Regions from separate parts of the Burkholderia sp. PU8-34 genome, predicted to be linked through region 2. Evidence: predicted binding sites of a transcription regulator. Region 2 holds the regulator's gene; the other holds the start of a gene.
The links. Region 2 encodes FNR, which switches genes on or off when oxygen is low (the NO sensors DNR and NnrR bind a similar motif). Its sites were predicted from a motif close to TTGATNNNNATCAA; they were not measured.

Region 1: clpB (ATP-dependent chaperone ClpB) is a predicted target of FNR. The motif match lies at 2,043-2,056, and genes of this name have one in related genera.

What each region holds. Positions count from the first base shown of each region.
Region 1 is NZ_JBSAXC010000003.1:505,122-508,789, reverse strand. Features, by position in the region: gene clpB (ATP-dependent chaperone ClpB) at 1-1,975, opposite strand, end outside; gene ACV22Z_RS10790 (Rrf2 family transcriptional regulator) at 2,115-2,609, opposite strand; gene ACV22Z_RS10785 (group III truncated hemoglobin) at 2,866-3,417, shown strand; gene moaE (molybdopterin synthase catalytic subunit MoaE) at 3,448-3,668, opposite strand, start outside.
Region 2 is NZ_JBSAXC010000031.1:8,159-11,826, reverse strand. Features, by position in the region: gene ACV22Z_RS34940 (DUF3005 domain-containing protein) at 1-231, shown strand, start outside; gene ACV22Z_RS34935 (universal stress protein) at 896-1,363, shown strand; gene fnr (fumarate/nitrate reduction transcriptional regulator Fnr) at 1,636-2,382, shown strand; gene ACV22Z_RS34925 (LysR family transcriptional regulator ArgP) at 2,428-3,321, opposite strand; gene ACV22Z_RS34920 (LysE/ArgO family amino acid transporter) at 3,423-3,668, shown strand, end outside.

The DNA.
Region 1 (3,668 bases), on a different contig from region 2:
AGCCCGGCGGCGCGCCGATCAGCCGCGCGACGCTGTGCTTCTCCATGAACTCGCTCATGTCGATGCGGATCAGGTGCTCTTCCGAGTCGAACAGGAACGCCGCGAGCGCCTTGCACAGCTCGGTCTTGCCGACGCCCGTCGGGCCGAGGAACAGGAACGAGCCATACGGCCGGTTCGGATCGGCGAGACCCGCGCGCGAACGGCGGATCGCGTCGGCGACCGCGTCGATCGCCTCGTTCTGGCCAACCACGCGCTCGTGCAGCTTCTCCTCGATGTGCAGCAGCTTTTCACGCTCGCCCTGCATCATCCGCGACACGGGAATGCCGGTCGCGCGCGACACGACTTCCGCGATTTCTTCCGCGCCGACCTGCGTGCGGAGCAGCCGCGGACGCGTCGGGTTGTGCTGCTCCCGCTCTTCCGCCTGCGTGACCTGCTTCAGCTGCGCGTCGAGCTGCGGCAGCTTGCCGTACTGCAGCTCCGCGACCTTCTCGAGCTTGCCTTCGCGCTGCAGCCGCGCGATGTCGGCACGCACCTTCTCGATCTCTTCCTTCAGCTGCGCGCTGCCGAGCACGGCAGCCTTCTCGGCCTTCCAGATCTCCTCGAGATCCGCGTACTCGCGCGACAGCCGCTCGATTTCTTCCTCGATCAGCGCAAGCCGCTTCTGCGACGCCTCGTCCTGCTCCTTCTTCACGGCCTCGCGCTCGATCTTCAGCTGGATCAGCCGGCGGTCGAGCTTGTCCATCTCTTCGGGCTTCGAATCGATTTCCATCTTGATCTTCGACGCCGCCTCGTCGATCAGGTCGATCGCCTTGTCCGGCAGGAAGCGGTCGGTGATGTAGCGGTGCGACAGTTCGGCCGCGGCGACGATCGCCGGGTCGGTGATGTCGACGCCGTGGTGCAGCTCGTACTTCTCCTGCAGCCCGCGCAGGATCGCGATCGTCGCCTCGACGCTCGGCTCGTCGACGAGCACCTTCTGGAAGCGGCGCTCGAGCGCGGCGTCCTTCTCGATGTACTTGCGGTATTCGTCGAGCGTCGTCGCGCCGATGCAGTGCAGCTCGCCGCGCGACAGCGCCGGCTTCAGCATGTTGCCCGCGTCCATTGCGCCTTCGGCCTTGCCCGCGCCGACCATCGTGTGGATCTCGTCGATGAAGACGATCGTCTGGCCTTCGTCCTTCGCGATGTCGTTGAGCACCGCCTTCAGGCGCTCCTCGAACTCGCCGCGATACTTCGCGCCGGCGAGCAGCGCCGCCATGTCGAGCGACAGCACGCGCTTGCCCTTCAGCGTCTCGGGCACTTCGCCGTTGACGATCCGCTGCGCGAGCCCTTCGACGATCGCGGTCTTGCCGACGCCCGGCTCGCCGATCAGCACCGGGTTGTTCTTGGTACGACGCTGCAGGATCTGGATCGAGCGGCGGATTTCGTCGTCGCGGCCGATCACCGGGTCGAGCTTGCCCGAGCGCGCGCGTTCGGTCAGGTCGACCGTGTATTTCTTCAGCGCTTCACGCTGGCTTTCGGCGTCCTGGCTATGCACCTGCGAGCCGCCGCGCACCGCGGCGATCGCGGTTTCGAGCGCCTTGCGCGTAAGGCCGTGCTGGCGCGCGAGCTTGCCCGCTTCGCCCTTGTCGTCGGCGATCGCGAGCAGGAACATCTCGCTCGCAATGAACGTGTCGTTCAGCTTCTGCGCTTCCTTGTCGGCCTGGTTCAGCAGGCCGGCCAGCTCGCGGCCGACCTGGATGTCGCCGCCCGTGCCCGTCACTTGCGGCAGGCGCGAGATCGCTTCGTTCAGCGCGCCCTGCAGCGCCTGCACGTGCACGCCCGCACGCGACAGCAGCGAGCGCGCGGAGCCGTCCTGCTGCGCGATCAGCGCCGACAGCACGTGAACGGGTTCGATGTATTGATTGTCGCGGCCCGCCGCAAGACTCTGCGCGTCCGACAGTGCTTCCTGGAACTTGGTGGTGAGCTTGTCGATTCTCATTAGAGACCTCCAATTTTCGATTAACACCAAGGTGAGGATGGTTATGCGGCTTTCAAGCGGATCGAAGTTGATTCAACGCAAAAATGCGCCGGGATCGCAACGGGCGGGGACTGCCGCGCAAAATTGCGCGGGGGTTGCGTCAGCCGGCGAGCGGCGAAGGTTCGGCGGACGGTGCGTCGCGCACGATCGCGATCGGCTTGACGCCGAGCAGCGCCGCGAGCGGCGACGCGGGTTGTGCAAGCTCGCCGAGCGTGTGACGGTCGAGTTCCGCGAAAAACGCGTCGCGCGCCGCCGCCAGCACGCCCTTCAGGCGGCACTGCGGCTCGATCACGCACCCGCGCGACGTTTCGCCGCCGGCGAAGCAGCCGACCAGCGCGAAATCGGTCTCGGTCGCGCGCACGACCTGGCCGACCGTCAACTGCACCGAGTCCGGGAACAGCCTCAGCCCGCCATTGCGCCCGCGGACCGTGTCGACCCAGCCCAGCTCGCCAAGCCGCTGCACGACCTTCATCAGATGATTCTTCGAAATGCCGTAGGCGTCCGAAATTTCCTGGATCGTCGCGAGCCCTTCACCGCGCACGGCAAGGTACAACATGACTCTCAGCGAGTAATCGGTGTAGTCGGTGAGTCTCATTGGCGAAAACGGTCTTTGATGATCATGCCCCGATTATGCAAGCCGCAGCGAACGGACGGCACGCGCGCGGCGTGCGCAAGGGTCCGCGCACGTTCGGGCTCGCGGCCGCTGGGTTGCCCGGATGACGGCTGCGCAATAAGATGCAGGGCATCAGCACATTTATCGAGGGGTTGGCCGACGCTATTGTGCGTCAAAATCCTGCCGGCGTCCCGACCTTCGCCGGCCTTCGACGCCGCTCCCCGGCCCCTTCATTGCCATGACCGACACGCCTGCCCTGCCCGACAACCCTGCTCCGATCCGTCCCCGCGACACGGAACCGACCGAAGCCAATATCCGCGACCTCGTCTACGCGTTCTACGACCGCGTGCGCGCCGACCCGCTGCTCGGGCCCGTATTCGACGCCAAGCTGGCCGGCCGCTGGGACGACCACCTGCCGAAGATGGTGAGCTTCTGGTCGAGCCTCGTACTCGGCACCAAGGGCTACCGCGGCAATGTGCAGCAGGCGCACCAGCCGCTCGACGGCCTCGAGCCCGCGCACTTCAGCCGCTGGCTGTCGCTGTTCCTGAAAACGGTGGAGGCGCGCTATACGCCGCCTGCGGCGGTCCGGTTCATGGAGCCGGCGCTGCGGATCGCGCAGAGCCTGCAATTGAGCCGGTTCGGCTGGGATTACCAGATCCCGCCCGAGCAGCAGGCGCTGCTCGACGCCGTCGCGCCGCGCCGCCGCGACGATTCGGCGCACCTGCCGCCGCGCCCGCGCGGGGAGCCGTTCCCGGCGAAGATCATCGGGCGCGGTTCGTCGGACGAATGAGCGGCGCGCGACACTGAGCGGCGCGCGCGCTCAGCGTGGCGCGTTGCCCGATTCGACGCCCCAGCGCGCGAGCGCTGTGTCGTCGGTGCTGCGGGCGTCCACCCAGCGTTCGCCTTCGGGGGTCGTTTCCTTCTTCCAGAACGGCGCCTGGGTCTTCAGGTAGTCCATCACGAACTCGCACGACGCAAACGCGTCGCCGCGGTGCGCGGCGACCGTCGCAACCAGCACGATCTGGTCGAGCGGATACAGCT
Region 2 (3,668 bases):
ATGCCCGAATCCACGGACGGCATCGCCGGCTACGACAGCAGGCCAGGCGGCAATCATCCTGCGTTCGCGCTGCGCACCGGCTACGTGATGATCGAAAAAGGCTTCGATGCGCCGCCCCCGGTCGGCGACGAGATGCTCGGCGTGGTGCACCGGATGTACGGCAGAGAGCATTGGCCCGGCCACTCGCGACGGCCTGAACGCGTATTCGAGCTGACAACTGTGCCGCGCTAGCCGCGGCGTTTGAAGCGATCGTTCGTAAGGCGGCGTTCGCGCGGTGCCCTGCGCAGGCAACGCGCGAACGCAAGCGTCCCTGATCGCACTTCGTCCGCTGCAGCAGACGCTTTGCACAATCGCGCAGCGGCTCGACCGTCGTTTCGCGTCGCCGGCCTCGTGTCCCGAAACCGAGGCCCCGGCCCAAGCATCGTGACGCGCAACGAATCGCGTCACACCGTGTCAACTCAACGGTTCGTTCCGCCCGCGGCATTCCGCATTCGTTCTCTGGCGCAACCACTCCACCGGCGCGGCCGGCAAACCCTGCGCGCTGCCCCGCGATCGAAATCCGCACATCGCTTGACCGAAATCACGGCACGTTTCATCAATTTCGCTTCAATGACGAAGAACGGTCATCGTCGATCAGACCGACGCGTCGACGCGTACGCGCCGTGCACGTAGCGCCACGCGAAGCAGACAACCGCAGCGCTACCGGTGGCGCACGTGGTACGTCCGTGCATCCGCGGGATGTAGCGCCTGCTCTGCCGCAACCGATGCCCGAATCGCGACGCATGCCTTCTCCGCACTGCAAGGTCGCCGGCATTCGTTTACTCTGCCTCGCAGCAGTGAGCCGCTCAACTGGCCATTCGGCCAGCTTCTTTTCAACCCGCCTCTCGGAGACACTATGTACAAGCGTATCCTGGTTGCCGTCGACGGCAGCGACACTTCCCGCCACGCGTTCGATGCCGCGCTTGCGCTCGCGCAGTCGCACGGCGCGGAACTGCAGCCGTTCTACGTCGTCGAGAATGCCGCGATCTACTACAACGTGCCCGGCTACGATCCCTCAGTGCTGCGCGATCAGCTTCTCGCACAGGGCAACGACCTCGCCAAGGAATTCGCGCAGCGGATGCAGGCGGCCGGCGTGAAGGGTGAAGCGAAGCTTGCCGAAGCGTCGTCGCTCGCCGATGTGTCGTCGCTGATCCTCGACGGCGCGAACGCATTCGGCGCCGACCTGCTCGTGCTCGGCACGCACGGCCGCCGCGGCTTCCGCCGGCTCGTGCTCGGCAGCATTGCCGAGCAATGCGTACGGCACGCATCACTGCCCGTGCTGCTGATTCCGGCAGCCGCGCACGCCGACGAGCAAGCGGGCTAAGCGGCATCCGGCTCGGGCTCGGGCTCGGGCTCGGGCTCGGGCTCGGGCTCGGGCTCCGACTCCGACTCCGACTCCGGCTCAAGCTCAGGCTCAGGCTCAGGCTCAGGCTCGGCGGGCGGCAGGCGGCGGGCGGCGGGCGCCGCCAGCAGTCGGTGCGGGCCGCCGGAAATATGCGCGACGGGGGTGCGACGGATCGCGACGTTTTGTCACCCGACAGCGGCAACTTGCGGTGGGACAATGATTCCGTCGATTCAACGCCGGAGAAGATAACCATGTTGACGCCCGTCGCCACTCGCGCTGCCACCCCGCCTCATGTCGGCAGTTGGGCTCCCCGCCAGGCCGCGCACTGCTCGTCGTGCGCAATGCGCCACTTGTGCATGCCGCAGGGCCTGGCACCCGAAGCACTCAGCCGCCTCGAATCGGTCATCTGCGCCGCACGCGCGGTCAAGCGCGGCGAAGCGCTGTTCCGCGAAGGCGACGCATTCGACAACCTGTATGCGGTGCGTTCGGGTTCGCTGAAGACCGTCGCGACGCGTCACGACGGCCGCGAGCAGGTCACCGGCCTGCATCTCGCGGGCGAAGCGCTCGGCCTCGACGGCATTTGCGACGACACGCATCCGCGCACCGCGGTCGCGCTCGAAGACAGCTCCGTCTGCGTGATCCCGTACAGCGCGCTCAAGGCGCTTTGCTCCGAAGCAGGCACGATGCAGTTGCGCATGCACAAGCTGATGAGCGAGCAGATCGTGCGCGAAACGTCGCAGACGATGCTGCTCGGTTCGCTGAACGCCGAAGAGCGCGTGGCGGCATTCCTGCTCGACGTATCGTCGCGCTACCTGAAGCGCGGCTATTCGCCGACGGAATTCAATCTGCGGATGACGCGCGAGGATATCGGCAGCTACCTCGGCATGACGCTCGAAACGGTCAGCCGCACGCTGTCGAAATTCCAGAAGCGCGGCCTGATCGAGATGCACGGGCGCCTCGTGCACATCGTCGATTTCGACGGCCTGCATCACCTCTGATGCGCAGTCCGGCGCGCGCGACACGCGCGCCGCCGGCCGCCCCCGTCAATCGAGAAACAACGCGGCGCGCGCCTTGAGCGCCGCGCTGAAATCGTCGAGCCAGCCGATCGACAGACGCCAGCTCTGCCAGTACAGGTCGATGTCGACCGTGCGTCCCGCCGACATGTCGATGAGTTCGCCCGCCGCCAGCTGGCGGTCGACCATCCGGTCCGGGCACATCCCCCATCCCAACCCCGTCTCGCATGCGCGCAGATAGCCGGCAACGTGCGGTATCCAGTGCTGCGGCGGATCGAGATCCGCGCGCGTCACGCGCCGGATGAAGCGTGCCTGCAACCCGTCCTTCGGATTGAACATCACGCACGGCGCGCGGCGCAGCGAATCGCGATTGATCCCCGCGCTGAAATAGCGCGCATGAAATTCCGGCGAACACACGGCGCGATAGTGGATGCGCCCGAGCCGCGTCGAGCGGCAGCCCTGGATCGGCTCCGCCTGCGCGGTCACCGCGCCCTGCACGCTGCCGTCGCGGATCCGCGCCGCCGTGTAGTCCTGGTCGTCGATCACGAGATCGAGCAGCGTCTCGCGCTCCGCGCAGAACGGCCCCACCGCGTCGATGAACCACGTCGCGACGCTGTCGTCGTTGACCGCGACGCGCAGCGTCGGCCAGTCTGCCGCGAGCGCGCCGGGCAACGCGGGCATCCGGCCGGACAGCTCCGCCTCGAGGAGCTGCACGCGCTCGGTGTGGCGGCACAGCAGCGCGCCGGACGTCGTCGCGACGCACGGCTGCCCGCGCTTCACGAGCACGCTGCCGACCCGTTCCTCGAGCAGTTTCACGCGCTGTGACACCGCCGACGGCGTGACGTTCAGCTCCTTCGCCGCGCGCTCGAACGAGCCGTGCCGGATCACGGCCGCAAGGGCATCGAGCAATGCATAGTCGAGCATCAGTTTTCCTTAATCCGCATTAGACAATTTAGCTTTTCTTAGCTCCGCCGACCCTGCAGACTAGCGCTACCCGAAACATCCGTCTACTGCTCGCAATCATCATGAACTGGATCGCTTTTTCGCACGGCGCGGCACTTTGCGCGTCGCTCATCGTCACCATCGGCGCGCAGAATGCCTTCGTGCTGCGCCAGGGCATCATGCGCTCGCACGTCGGCAAGATCGTGCTGCTCTGCGCGCTGTCCGACATGATCCTGATCGGCGCCGGCGTCGGCGGCGCGTCGGTGCTCGTCGAACGCTATCCGACCTTCGTCCACGCGGTGCTGTACGTCGGCCTCGCGTATCTCGCG